2 regions of the Chryseobacterium sp. CBo1 genome follow, and region 2 is predicted to be linked to the other one. Evidence: riboswitches for the same ligand, from Rfam matches in the RefSeq annotation. Region 2 holds a riboswitch; the other holds the start of a gene.
The links. Region 2 has a riboswitch for thiamine pyrophosphate ahead of thiM (hydroxyethylthiazole kinase). Riboswitches for the same ligand answer to the same signal wherever they lie in the genome.

Region 1: it holds a riboswitch for thiamine pyrophosphate, as region 2 does, so the genes downstream of both, pnuC (nicotinamide riboside transporter PnuC) here and thiM (hydroxyethylthiazole kinase) in region 2, are expected to answer to the same signal.

What each region holds. Positions count from the first base shown of each region.
Region 1 covers NZ_MAUH01000005.1:69,119-76,712, reverse strand. The annotation lists gene BA768_RS04975 (hypothetical protein) at 1-153, opposite strand, end outside; gene nudK (GDP-mannose pyrophosphatase NudK) at 187-768, opposite strand; gene BA768_RS04965 (TIGR01777 family oxidoreductase) at 906-1,811, opposite strand; gene BA768_RS04960 (hypothetical protein) at 1,825-2,163, opposite strand; gene BA768_RS04955 (HPP family protein) at 2,165-2,764, opposite strand; TPP riboswitch at 3,205-3,308, shown strand; gene pnuC (nicotinamide riboside transporter PnuC) at 3,336-3,938, shown strand; gene BA768_RS04945 (hypothetical protein) at 4,062-5,102, shown strand; gene BA768_RS04940 (hypothetical protein) at 5,158-5,931, opposite strand; gene BA768_RS04935 (single-stranded DNA-binding protein) at 6,165-6,497, shown strand; gene BA768_RS04930 (HRDC domain-containing protein) at 6,520-6,981, shown strand; gene hisS (histidine--tRNA ligase) at 7,128-7,594, shown strand, end outside.
Region 2 covers NZ_MAUH01000056.1:168,412-176,005, reverse strand. The annotation lists gene BA768_RS18650 (DUF4249 domain-containing protein) at 1-75, opposite strand, end outside; gene BA768_RS18645 (TonB-dependent receptor) at 78-2,414, opposite strand; gene BA768_RS18640 (DUF4272 domain-containing protein) at 2,582-3,223, opposite strand; TPP riboswitch at 3,435-3,527, shown strand; gene thiM (hydroxyethylthiazole kinase) at 3,594-4,391, shown strand; gene thiE (thiamine phosphate synthase) at 4,388-5,023, shown strand; gene thiD (bifunctional hydroxymethylpyrimidine kinase/phosphomethylpyrimidine kinase) at 5,020-5,853, shown strand; gene tenA (thiaminase II) at 5,840-6,487, shown strand; gene BA768_RS18615 (DUF3817 domain-containing protein) at 6,592-6,891, opposite strand; gene BA768_RS18610 (winged helix-turn-helix transcriptional regulator) at 7,021-7,395, opposite strand.

The DNA.
Region 1 (7,594 bases), on a different contig from region 2:
TTTACCGGCAAATTTTTTATAGTTTTTCTTTTTATAGTCATTCTTAAAATGCTCAACAATAGCGGCATCTTTTGAGCTTAATTTTTCATTTTTCTGGGCGAAAAAATTTGAAGAAAGCAATAATGAAAGACCAATTGAAAATAAAAATTTCATAATATTTTAGTTTAGGTTTGGATGTGTAGAATTCTACAAAATATTTTTAAGGCGAAGATGTTGTAAAAGCATAATGGTTTTCGCATCTTTAATTTCACCTTTACCAATCATAGAAAGTGTTTCATTAAAATCTAGTTCTAAAACTTCAATGTTTTCGCCTTCTTCTTCGAGTCCGCCTCCATCATTGATTTTCATATCATCAGAATATTCTGCGATGAAAAAATACAGAATTTCCGTTACAGAGCCGGGAGACATATAGGCTTCAAATATTTTTTCGACTTTAGAGATTTTGTATCCTGTTTCTTCTTCCGTTTCTTTTCTGATGCAGTCTTCCGGATTATTATCATTTAATAGACCTGCGCACGCTTCAATCAACATTCCGTCCGTATTTCCGTTTATATAAGTCGGAAGTCTGAATTGTCTGGTTAAAATTACTTTTTTTAAACTTATATTATAAAGGAGAATAACGGCTCCGTTTCCTCTGTCATAAGCTTCTCTGCTTTGAGTTTCGGTTTCTCCGTTTTGTTTTTTGATGTTAAAAGTTACTTTCTTCAAAGTGTACCAATTGTCAGATAAAATTTCTGTTTTTTCGATACTTACATTCGTCTCTTGCATCTATATTTTATTATTTTATATTACTAATTAACTTTGAAAAAATTCAGTGTTCTTTGTTAAGTGAAGCGCCTTTGCGAACTTAAAACAGTTAGGATTTAAAAAATATTTGTCCTTTGTGTTTAAAAACAAAAGCAACATTATTTATTCAACAAATCCTCCAAAGCCATTTTCAAATCAGGAAATTTAAACTCAAAACCAGCCTTTTGAATTTTTTCAGAAGAAGCTCTCGAACCTTCCAGCAAAGCATCTGCCAATTCTCCAAAAATTAGTTTTAAAATAAAGCTTGGAATATTAGGCATAAATAAAGGCTTTTTCAAGACCTCAGCAATTAATTTCGTTAAATTTTCATTTGTTGTATGTTGTGGAGCAGTAGCATTAAAAGAACCTTCAACTTCAGGGTTTTTCAAAGCAAATTCATAAATCGAACAAATATCATCGATGTGAATCCACGGCATATATTGTTTTCCGCTTCCAAGTGGCGAACCAATCCCTAATTTAATAGGAGTCATCATTTTTGCTAATGCACCTTCGCTTTTGAAAAGAACAACAGCAGTTCTGATTTTTACAACTCTTTCGGCAATGTTTTGTTCCTTAAATTCATCAGCAGCTTTTTCCCAGACTACAACAACTTCACTCAAAAAATCATTTCCTGAAGCATCGTTTTCTGTGAAGATTTTGTCGGTTGTTTTTGTTCCGTAAAAATTAATCCCGGAAGCTGAAATAAAAGATTTTAACTTTAAATTTTTATTTTTTAAAGTGTTTAATATAAGTTTGGCAGAATCTACACGGCTTGAAATCAATTGCTTTTTTCGGTCATCCGACCAGCGTTTTTCAGAAATATTGGCTCCGGCAAGATGAATGATGTGACTTACGTTTTCAAAAGCCTTTTCATCAATGATCTGATTTTCCAGATCCCATTCAAATTCGTTTTCGGCTTCTTTTTTTCTTGTTAAAAACCGTATGGAGTATTCATTTTCCAGTTTTTTTGAAAGCGCTCTTGCAATGGCTCCGCTTGCACCGGTTATTAAGACAGTTTCTTTCATTACAGTGTTTAGATTAATTTTTTACAATGAGAACATAATCTTCTTCAAGAATTTTATAGCCATGGTCATAAATAAATTTATATTCAGAACCATTTTTATAGACTTTGATGTTCGTAAAATAATTAAAATCAAAACCTAAGCCATCTAATTTAGACTTTGCGATTTTAGTTTTTCCGTCGATATTAATTTCACTCAGGATGCGGTAATTTTTGCGAAGTTTGTTGTTTACGTTTCGCATCAGATTGCTCGAATCCTTGTTTTGTTTATTGTTGAAAGCGTTTCTGCAAGCGTCGTTGCAAAATTTTTTGTCGGATCTGCCGATAATTTTCTCGCCACATTCAATGCATTCCATATTAATGATTTTTCAGTTTGTGTTCGTGTTTTTTCTTTAATAACCTTTTAAATCTGCTGTGTGCAGGATAACTTCTGTTTTTAGTCATATTGTTGAAAACCAAAGCTACTAAAAGCAAAATAATACATCCCGAAAGTACCGGAGAAATTACATACCAATAACCAAGTTCAGGAATTTTTCCTGTAGAAGTTACGGCAATTAAAGCAGTTGCTCCACCCGGTGGATGTAAAGTTTTGGTGTATTGCATTAAAACAATCGAAAATGCCACTGCCAAAGGTGCTGAAAGCCATAAAATATCCGGAACAATCTGATAAACGGTGACACCTACCAAAGCTGAAAGTACATGACCGCCAACAAGATTTCTTGGCTGTGCAAGCGGACTTTGTATTGCACCATAAATCAAAACGCTTGATGCTCCAAAAGAACCGATCAGAAATACATTTTCTTCCTGCAACAAATAATGGGACTGAAGAAATGCAATCAGTCCGATCCCGAAAAATGCTCCCAAAAATGACCAGAAATGTTCTTTATAATCAACTAATGTTTCTTTATAAATCACATATTTTGAAACTCTGAACGTCCTTTTGATGGTTTTTTTCACAACAAATTTATTTGAATTTTAAAGGTACAAAATATCCGTTTGTAAACGGCTAAATTTTAATGTAGAGATAAAAGAATTTCAATTCCAATTAATTTTAACGCTATGGACGCAAAGAATATTGATGTAAATTGAAAACATTTTTCGTTCGCAAAGGCGTTTCACTCAGCTATGAACGCAATTAGCCTTTGCTGAACAGAGTGCCTTTGCGAACGGAAAAATATTCGCAAACAATTTAAATAAAATCTTTGCGAACATTGCGATAAAAGAAGATATTTTAAAGTTAGAAAATTTAATAATTGTGTTTGTCATTCTGTAATAATCTAAGTAATGATTTTGAGATGCTTTCAGCATGACAAACTCGCTGCTTTCATTAAAAAAATAAATTTCTTTTCAAGCAAAAAGTAAAAGCCTTTTATTTTCCAAAAAAAAGTCTCACATTTGCGGCATCAATGGGGTGCTGCAATAGCGGCTGAGATGATACCCGGGAAATTTTTCCACACCTGATTCGGATAATGCCGACGTAGGGATTTTTTGATTTATCATCTCATCATTTAATTTTATATAAGTTAATTTGATGCAGGAAATTTTACAACAAACCACTTGGCAGGAATGGCTGGGTGTCTGTTTTTCAGTAGTTCAGGTTTTATTAGCTAGAAAAAACAATTCAAACAATTATCTTTTCGGTATTGCCGGAATTTTACTATCACTTTATGTGATGTTTTTCGCAAAGCTTTATGCGGAATTTACTTTAAATCTTTACTATCTCGTGATGAGTATTTACGGATGGCTCTACTGGAAGTTTGGCAAACGAAAAACGGAAACGGCTATTTCTGAAACCACAAATCAAGAAAAACTGATTACTGTAGGAATTGTAGTAGGAACTTTCAGTATTTTCTGGTATTTTCTGACACAGTTTACCGATTCTGATGTTCCGATTTTAGATTCTTTGGTCAGTGCATTCGCTTGGGCTGGAATGTGGTTGATGGCTCGAAGAAAAATCGAAAATTGGGTTTTACTGAACATGAGCAACATGATTGCGATTCCGTTGTTAATTCATAAAGGACTTTATCTGTACGCAATTCTGACGGCTTTCTTATTTATTGTTGCCATTTCCGGTTATATAGAATGGCGCAAAATTATTAAGTTAAAAAAAAATGTAGCTGTTGTTGAATGAATTTGACAGCTAAATTTTCACGCAGATTTTTTAAATGATCTGCAAAATCTGCTTAATCAGCGAGATATAAAATGAAAAAGATCAAAATGAATATAAAAACCATTCAAAAATAATATCAGAGCAATGTTTTCGCATAAAGAATTAAGAGAAAAAATGCAGGGAGTATCTGAAGTTCCGTCTGAAATTATCAATCAAATTCATCAAGAAAGGCTGCTTCAGATTTGGGTTCCGAATAGATATGGCGGATTGGGATTACGGTTAAGAGAAGGTTTATCTGTTTTATTCAACTGGTCAAAAACAGATGGAAGCTTAGGCTGGATGCTCACTTTATGTTCGGGAGCCAATTTTTTCTCAAGAAATTTAAAACCCCAGATTGCTAATGAACTTTTTTCCAATTCGAAAACTTGTTTCGGAGGAAGCGGAATGATCGGCGGAAAAGCAGAAAAACAAACGGATGGAACTTTTCTGGTTAATGGACTTTGGCATTTTGCAACCGGAGCACCGCATTTGAGCCACTTTACTTTAAATGCCCAATTAACAGAAAACGGAAATTCTTTACTTGATGAATTTGGGAATGAACTTATCCGGTCATTTGTTATTCCTAAAAGTGAGGCTGAAATTATTCCTAACTGGAAATCGATGGGCATGAAAGCAACCGGAACGTATTCTTTTACAGCTGAAAATGTGAAAGTATCGGAAGATTACAGTTTTATTTATGATGAGTTTTTTACGGATGATGTTTTGGATAAAATTCCTTTCAGAATATTTGCGGATTTGACTTTATTGGTCAATTATCTCGGGATGGCCTCTCATTTTTCTGAAGAAGCGATTAAAACAAGACCTCATCTTGATTTGGATTTATTCAATAAAAGAATAGAAGTAGCAATGGAAAAGATCATTGAATTTGCAGATGAAATTGAATCTTTATTAAATGATTCCAAGCTAATTATTTCTGAAAAGCAGTCTGAAATTCATGATTACTCTTCAGATTTGGTAGAAAGTTTGTCGCATCAGATTTTGGAGATTTATTTCCAGTTAGGAATAAAAGCAAGTCATACCGATTCTGCAGTTTATCAGGTGTTTTGTGATTATTTTACGGCGACACAGCATTCTAATTTTAGGAGGGAGTTGGAAGAAAAAAGGAAGTGTGAGTTTCATTATTAATTAAAGTAAAAAAGCATTACCTAATTATTATAGCCATTGTCTTTCGCTTAAATTATTAGAATTGAATGTGTTTTAGTAATATTTTAAAAGATTCATTTTTAGTTACATATAGTTCATGTTTTAATGATTTTTTATCAATGATAATATTGTTATTGAACAGAAAACTAAACGGGGTATTTGATTCAATTAAGAATAATCTTAATAATTGACTTATTTCTATTGATTGTATTTGAAGTTTATCTTCATGTAAAATTTCTTCAAATTTGAAATCTATGTAATCTTTAGATTTTATTTGCAGTTTTGAATACCACATTTTATCAAATTCAAATATACGATTATATAATTTCGAATATTTTTTTTCAAAGTCTCTTCTATAGAATTCTGGTTTTGTATCTTCTAAATATCTATTTATTATTTTGAAGAGAGGATCATCAAGTAAATTCTTATAGCTGAAAGAGCAATTATCAGTATGATTTGCAATTATATTTTTAATGATTTGTACAGCAAAAGAATAACAATATGAAAATTGATTAATTTCATCTAAATCTATTCCTGAGCTGTTTGGTTTATAAGTTAAAGAATAATACTTACTACCAGATAATTGATCAGAATTGTAAAAATATTTATTTGCAATTATTTGCTCTTCCTTTGTTAAACTTTCAAAGTCATTCATTTCTACATTTATATAAAATCTTAAAACACCTTTTCCAAAATGCTCTAAGTCTTCAAAGTTGAATGGGACAGAATTAACAGTAATTCCAATTTTTATTAAGCCATTTATATGTCTATTTAGGTAATTGAAAAATTCGTAATTAATATAGTTATCCATTTATATAATACTTTAAATAAAATTCTGCCTTTCTCAAATATAAAGATAAGTTAATCATAATTCAAAATAACATAGCTTGATAAAATCGCCTTACCCGTTTTCAAACGACTACAAACGAATTTAAATAGTTTTCTACCGACTAAAATTTTCAAACCGATGAATCTTTGCAACAGAGATTTGAGAAAACAAGTGAACGTCTCTTATCTGAATATTAATTTTAAAAATACAAAGTTATGTCACTAAGAAACAAAGTAACCTTAATCGGGTTCACAGGAAAAGAAGTTGAAACAGTAAACTTTGAAAACGGAGGAATGAAAGTTTCCGTATCATTGGCTACAAACGATCATTACACCAATGCAAAAGGTGAGAAGGTAGAAGAAACGCAATGGCACAATCTGGTTGCATTTGGAAAAACTGCTGAGATTTTTCAGAAATATGTTCCAAAAGGAAAAGAGATTGCCATTGAAGGGAAACTTACGTACAGATCGTACGACGATAAAGACGGTGCGAAAAGATATATTACTGAAATAAGAGTAGATGAACTTCTGCTTTTGGGAGGTAAATAATTGATAAACTTTAAAATCACAAATGATGAAAATAAAAGTTTTAAAAATCAGAATTGCAGATGAATTTCTGCGTGAAGACCAGAAAGTAATTGATCGGTTTCTTGAAAATCATGAAATTATTAAAACAGAAACGGCATTTGTACACGACGAACAGTTTTGGTCAGTTGTCCTATATTTTAATGATCTGGAATCTGCTCTAAATAAAACGAGTGTAAAAGATTCCAAAACCGTAAAATATTCTGCGGAAGACGAAGTGTTGAGCAATGATGAAATCAAGATATTAGATGCTTTGAAACTTTGGCGTTCAGAGAAAGCAAAAGAGCAGAATCTTCCGACTTATTTTATTGCAACCAACAAAGAACTGGTTTCTGTTGCAAAATATAAACCGGCAAAAAAAGAAGAGCTTTTAGATATTAAAGGTTTCGGCAAGCATAAAATCGAAAATTATGGAGAAGAAATCCTTGAAATATTGGAGAGTGTGTAAAAAATCTAATTGAATACCAAAACACAAATGATCGTACGAAGCTGGAGAAATATAAAATCTCCGGCTTTTTTATTGATTTAAAAGTCCTTTCAATTGCTTATTTTTGCACTGAATTACACATTACTTATTATTCATTACTCATAAATATGAAGCCAAGCTTAGCAAAAGGAACGAGAGATTTTACGTCACTGGAAGTTTCGAGAAGAAAATACATCATCAATATACTGCAGAAAAATTTTGAACTTTTTGGTTTTCAGCCTTTGGAAACACCAAGTTTTGAAAACCTTTCAACATTGACGGGAAAATACGGAGAAGAAGGAGATCGCTTGATTTTTAAGATTTTAAATTCAAGCATCAACGAAGCTAAAGATGATAAAAAAACGCAGATGCTGAATGATTTTCAGAAAGCTTTAGATAAACCTTTCAGTTCAGAAAGTCTTACAGATAAAGCTCTTCGTTATGATCTTACAGTCCCTTTTGCGAGATTCGTAGCGATGAATCACGGGAAACTGACTTTTCCATACAAACGTTATCAGATTCAGCCGGTTTGGAGAGCAGACCGCCCACAGAAAGGAAGATTCAGAGAATTTTATCAGTGTGACGCTGATGTTGT
Region 2 (7,594 bases):
CAGGTCAAGATCGATTTCTTTTTCGCAAGACGTGACTAAAAATAATGACAGTATGATTAAAAATATGTTTTTCATGATTAAAATTTGAAGTTATACGTTATATTCGGAACCCAACGGAATAGGGAAGTCTGCATTGCTCTTGTCGTTCCCGGTTTATCAGGATTGTCTTCAAAATTAATGGTGTATGCATTTTCTCTTCCATAAACATTATAAATCCCGAATGACCAGGAACCTTTCCAGCGTTTGTTAGAAATTGGTTCATAGGTTGCGCTCAAATCCATTCTGTGATAAGCCGGCATTCTGTCCGCATTTCTGTTGCTGTACTGGAAAACTGTTTGTCCGTTCAGTTCATATTTTCCGGTAGGGAAAGTCACCGCATTTCCGGTGCTGTAAAGGAATAATCCTGAAAAAGACCATTTCGGATTCAGCTGATAAGTTGCGACAACAGAAAGGTCGTGCGTTTTGTCCTGTCTTGCATTATACCATTGATTATCATTAATTCCTTCAATTTTTCTTTCGGTTTTAGACAAAGTATAAGAAACCCAACCCGTCAGTTTTCCGTTTTTCTTTTTGGCGATTAATTCTAAACCGTAGGCTCTTCCTTTTCCAAATAACAGTTCGCTTTCTACATCTGCGGCAGTGTCAAAAGAGATTTGTGCCCCGTTTTTGTAATCGATCTGATTCTGCATTGATTTGTAATAAATCTCAGCATTCAATTCGTAATTATTGTTGTTGAAATTTCGGCTGTAACCTGCACTGACTTGGTCAGCAATTTCTGGTTTTACAGTATAGCTGCTTCCAATCCATTGGTCGGTCGGGTTTCCGCTTCCGCTGTTGCTTAACAAGTGTAAATTCTGAGTGTTTCTGGAATAGCCTCCTTTCACGCTGCTTACTTCATTAATTCTGTAATTCGCTGTAATTCTCGGTTCAAGATTCACGTATGTTTTCCCAAATTTTCCTTTTTCTAAAAATTCAGAGTCGGTTAAAACTCCATTTTGGTAGGTATTAAAAGTATCGCCACCTAAAACACTGAACATTGAAAGTCTTGCTCCGTAGTTAATGGTTAACTTTTCTGTTGCTTTGTAATCATCATTAATGTAAACGGCGTTCTCCCACGAATATCTCGGATTTCTAGGAAAACTGCTCACACTTGTTCCCGATGCGCTACTTGGCGTGATCGTATGATAAATTGACTGAAAACCGAATTTAACGGAATGTTTATTTCCCGCAAACCAGGAGAAATCTTGTTTCAAATTCCAGTCTTCAATTTCAGAATCTAGCCCGAAAGTATTGTTGTTGCTGCTTAACGCAACATTATAATTGTAGTTGCTGTAAATGAATGACGTGTTGGAGAATAATTTGTTGTTGATAATGCTGTTCCAACGCAAAGTTGCTGTCGTATTTCCCCAATCGGTTGAAAATGTATCACCCAAACCTAAAACATCTCTTCCAAAATATCCCGATAAATACAAACGGTTATTATCATTAATCTGATAATTGGCTTTTAAATTAAGATCATAAAAATATAATTTACTGTCCTTAAAATCATCGGTTGCTTTTAAAAATACATCCGCATAGGTTCGTCTTCCAGAAACAATAAATGAAGACTTTTCTTTCTGAATCGGTCCTTCAACGCTTAATCTGCTGCTGATTAATCCGATTCCGCCGTTGACGTTGTAATCTTTATTGTTTCCGTCTTTCATTTTCACATCTAAAACTGATGAAAGTCGACCGCCATACTGAGCCGGACTGTTTCCTTTGATGATACTCACATCTTTCAAAGCATCGCTGTTGAAGGTACTGAAGAATCCAAGTAAATGCGATGCATTATAAACTGCTGCTTCATCCAGTAAAATCAAATTCTGATCGGTCGCACCACCTCTTACAGAAAAACCGCTGCTTCCCTCACCGTTACTTTTAATTCCGGGTAAAAGCTGAATGGTTTTCATCACATCTTTTTCACCAAACAGAACGGGAAGTTTATCAATCTGCTTAATGCTCAGAGTCTCGGTTCCCATTTGTGCAGATGTGAGATTTTTGTCTTTTTTCACGGCAGAAATTACCACTTCATCAATTTCTTTTACCCTTTCTCCGTTTTCCTGACTGAGCTTAAGATTCAGCTTAACATCATCTTCAACATTCACGATTTGCTGAAAATCTTTGAATCCGGGATTTGAAACAACCAAAGTATATGAACCTTTAGGAAGCGAAAGCGAGTAAAATCCGTATTCGTTGGCAATAACAGAAATGGTAGGATCTTCCGCAACCTTTACGGCGACACCGATCAGTAATTCACCATTTTTTTGATCTTTTACCGTTCCGCTGACCGAATATTTCTGCTGTGCAAAAACGACTGCGCTGAAACATACCGCAGCGATAGTGGTTGCGGCTTTTAAGGATGTTTTGTGTATCAATTTTTTAGTTTATTTTTTAATAGTGATGAAAGTTTTTATTTTAAATGAATGACAAAATAAATTCTGAATATTGATTTTTAATCATAAATCTGAGAAATAAAAATCTTACAATTGCCTAAACAACGAGCTTGTGGTAGATTTATTGTTTAATGAATATTAAATATTCTTTACGTTCCCATTTCAATATCATCCCAATCAGATTCTTTATTCATGAGCCATTCCAGAGCTTTTCTTCTCTCGTAAACCAGCCCTTCATTGATTTTGGCTTCTACGCCTTTTATTCTCTCATCTACGCAATACCAATGAAAACGGTAGTAAAGATCAAGCATATTATAAATTTCATCATCAGTTCTCAGTTCAGACAACTGATCGATTTTTTCATTGCTTTCTTCCTGCTCAAGATTGGGTAGCATTATAGCCATATTTTCGCCATACCATTGGTTTTCGTCAAGATCAGCAATCATTTTTGTTGCCCACATCAAAGCCCAGAGTCCTTCAAGATACCAACGTAGAGAATTGAGCTCGTAATCTGTTAATTCTTCATTATCTTTTAGTAAAATTTCATTTTCCCAATTAGAAAGATGAGAGGTGAGATTGTGTTTTTCAATCCATTTTCTGATGTAGCTTATTGGTGCTTCAAAAGAAATATTAATCAGGGCATTCATTACAGACATTCTGCCTTTTATTTCTTCTAAACTTCTTGTATTGGGATCTTCCAGAACAGGAAGCCAGGAATTGAATCTGTAATTTTTATTTTGTATAATCTGGTTATTGAGTTCTCTTACTTTAATTTTTTGTTCTTCAGTCATTTTATTGGATTTGATAATGGTGAATATCTCTGAATTGAGACTTATAAATTATATTTTCCAATGCTAACATACAAAAACTATGAATAGAAAAGGTATTTCCTGATGTTAATCATATATTAAAAAGGGTGTGAGAAAAAGCTCAACCATTATAAAATTTGAGATGTAGTAGGGATAATTTTAAGATTTAATTCTAAAACATTTGTATCTTTGTTGTAAGCTTTAGGGGTATTCTGAAAAGAATTGAGAGAGTCCCTTTGAACCTGATACGGCTTACACCGACGTAGGGAAAAGCAAGAAAACATTGGTCTTTGATGTTTTTCTTTCTTTATTCTGTTTTGTTTTCCTAAAGCATTTTTATAAAATAAATTTAATGGAAAATAATCTTTGGAATTACATTCAATCTGTAAAAAATCAGTCACCGCTTGTTCATAATATCACCAATTTTGTGGTCATGAATAACACCGCCAATGCACTTTTAGCAGTAGGAGCATCGCCTATTATGTCTCATGCAAAATCTGAAATAAAGGATATGGTTTCTATTTCAAATGCTGTAGTCATTAATATCGGAACACTTGATGAATATTGGTCTGACTCTATGCTAATTGTTGCAGAAGAAGCTCATCAAACCAAAAAAATGTGGGTTTTAGATCCTGTCGGAGCGGGAGCAACAGCTTTTAGAGATGAAATTTTATCAAAGCTTTTAGAGTTTAAACCAACTGTGATCAGAGGTAATGCTTCAGAAATTATCGCTTTAGCCAAAGCCAATAAAACCATTACAAAAGGAGTCGACAGTACAGCGGAAAGTAATGAAGCGATTACCGCCGCAAAATATCTTGTTGAAAACTTTCAGTCTGTAGTCTGTATTTCGGGAGCTACAGATATTATCATCGATGATAAAGAAATGTACTTCGTTGAAAACGGACATCCGCTTATGACAAAAGTAACAGGATTGGGTTGTTCGGCTTCGGCTATTGTCGGAGCTTTTGCTTCAATTGCTGAGAATAAAACAGAATCAACAGTTGCTGCGATGGTGCTTTTAGGAATTGCAGGAGAATTGGCTGAAAAAATTTCGGCAGGCCCGGGAAGTCTTCAGATGAATATTTTAGATAAGCTTTATAATATTTCCGAACAGGAATTTTTCGAAAATGTAAAAGTTTCTAAAAAATGAGTCTGATTCAATCTTTTCCTTATCAATTATACCTTGTGATTTCAGAAACAGACTGTAAAGGAAGAAATTTTTTGGATGTTGCCGAACAGGCAATTTTAGGTGGAGTAGACCTCATTCAGTTGCGTGAGAAAAATGCTTCTGATCTAGATTTTCTTGAAAAAGCAATTCGTCTGAAAGAAATTACTGACAAGCACGGAATTCCTTTAATCATCAATGATAATGCGTTTGTTGCCAAAGAAATTGATGCTTTCGGAATTCATGTCGGAAATAATGACACCCAACCAACAGTTTTAAGAGAAAATTCTTTTCAAAATAGGATAATTGGCTATTCAATTGAGTATTTGGAACAATTAGAAAATTGGGAGACAGTTATTTCAGATTATTTAGGAATCAGTCCTGTTTTCAGAACAGATACTAAGACAGATACCGTTACGGAATGGGGATTGGAAGGTTTAATGAAAATCAGGCAATTGACCGAAAAACCTTTAGTTGCTATCGGAAATATTCATTTTAAAAATGCAAAATCAGTCATGGAGGCGGGAGCAGATTGTATAGCAGTTGTATCAGAAATTTGCAGTGCCGAAAATCCTCAAAAAGCAGCTTTTAATCTAAAAAATGAAATCTTAAAATGAAAAAATACAAATATCCATCCGTTCTTACCATTGCGGGTTTCGACGGAAGCGGCGGAGCAGGAATTCAGGCTGATATAAAAACTATTTCGGCTTTGGGTTGTTATGCAACTTCGGTTTTGACTGCTTTGCCTGTACAAAATACGCAAGGCGTAAGAAATATTTTCCCGATACCTGTAGAAGCGGTTTCGGAACAAATTGAAGCAATTTTAGACGATATTTTTCCTGATGCCATTAAAATCGGGATGGTTCATACTCCGGAACTGGTTGAAACGATTGTAAAAACTTTAGCCAAATATAAAAAAGTACCGATTGTATTCGATCCTGTAATGGTGGCAACAAGTGGACATCGGTTGATCGAGGAAAAGACGATTGAAACCATTATTGAAAAATTATTCCCAATTTCAGATATCATTACTCCGAATATGGATGAAGCAGCGATTTTAGCAAAGATGGAGGTGAAAAATTTGGATGATATGAAAATTGCAGGAGAGCGAATAAAAGAATTAGGTTGTAAAAATATCTTATTGAAAGGCGGTCATCTGGAAACAGAAATGATTACCTCCCTTTTGTATAATGATCAAAACGATTATCAGACTTTCAAATCTGAAAAAGTTGACACCAAAAACACACACGGATCGGGTTGTACATTATCATCTGCGATTGCTTCTTTTATAGCCCGTGGAAAATCGATGGATGAAGCGGTAGCTTTTGCTCAGTATTATGTTTCTGAAGCAGTTCTTAAAGGAAGCGATGTGCAGACCGGAAAAGGAAACGGCCCTTTAAATCACTTTTTTAATCCTCAAAAACTTATCAAAAATGAATTGGTCTGAAAATGCCTGGAAATCTATTGACAATATTTACAACGATATCATCGAAATGCCTTTTATTAAAGAATTATCAGATGGGAGCTTAGAAAAAGAAAAGTTTCAGTTTTACATTGCGCAGGATTCATTGTATCTTGAGCATTTCGGAAGAGCTTTGGCAATGATCGGCAGCAAGGCTCATCAGGTTGAAGATGCCTTGACTTATATGAGATTTGCCGAAAATGCGATTGTTGTTGAAAATGCTTTGCACGAATCTTATTTTAAAGAATTTGAAATTTCAGGCAAAGGAATTTTAGAGCCTGTTTGTCATCACTATATTCATTTTTTAAAAAGTACGGCCGCTTTTGAACCTGTTGAAGTAGCGATGGCTGCAACTTTACCTTGTTTCTGGATTTATAAGGAAGTAGGAGATTATATTTTAAATCTTGAACAAACATCAGAAAATCCTTTCCAAAGCTGGATTGAAACGTATGGAGGAGAAGATTTTGCCAATGCTGTTAAAACAGCAATCGAAATTTGCAATAAAGCTGCTGAAAATACAACCCTGGAAATAAGAAACCGAATGAATGAAGCATTTGTAACCGCTTCACGTCTTGAATTTCAATTTTGGCAGGCGGCGTATGATTTGAAAGTTTGGTAGCTTAAAGCGAAATTTTCTTTAACATGCTTTTAAAAAAATGAAATTTATTGTAAATCTAAAATTTTTAAAAAAATATAAAAATGGGAGTAGAAATACTCTCATTTTTATTTAGCTTGAGCATATTCCTTCTTTAAATTCTTATCTAAGATGAATGGTACAAAAGGTAATACAGACCCTATAACGTAGATCACAATTCTTTTGATACTCCATTTGTAATTCACAGCAGCGATGATCAATACAGCCATATAAAACAAAAATAAAACTCCGTGAATCCAGCCAAAATATTTTACAGGTTCCGGAATATCGAAAATGTATTTTATAGGCATGGCTATAAAAAGTAAAATTAGATAGGAAATTCCTTCGATAATAGCCGTTTTGCGGTATAAATTGATCATATGATTCATTAACTATGTTTGCAAAAATAATGTGAAATAAGCCAGATTAATAAATTTATCTGGAAAAATAATAAATATTAATCTGATTCAAATCTTATTTTTAAAACAGTAAATTTTTGAATTGCTTGCAGAAGAGATTCAATCAATCTGCTCGGTTTTTTTATGGAATTTTGCCCTGTAATCAATCCCCCATTTTGCGATTTCATCAATGACAGAGCTCAGCGTTTTGCCGTGTTCTGTGATTTGATATTCAACAGTAACAGGTTTGGTATTGAGAACAGTACGAATGATTAAATGATTCATTTCCATATCCTGCAATTCTTTAGAAAGCATTTTTGAACCGATCCCGTCAACTTCCCTTACCAAATCCATAAAGCGTAGTTTCTCTCCCAACATTAAAGTACCCAAAATATGAAATTTCCATTTCCCAGAAAGGATCTCCATGGTATCTTTGATGGCCAAAATTCTTTTTTCACAAATTCTATTATTGTTAAATTCAGGTTCTTTCTTCATTGTCTTATGATAAATTGATATTTGCAAATGTAAAAAATTTAATATCAGTTTCATAGAGGAAAGTAGTTTCCAAAAGGAAACTTAGGATGTTTTTTTACGAATTGCCAATTAAATTTGCAGCGATATGTAAATATTAACGACTAGGCATCGTTCTTAAAAACACAAATGATGAAAAAAGATTTTTCGATTTGAGCTGATG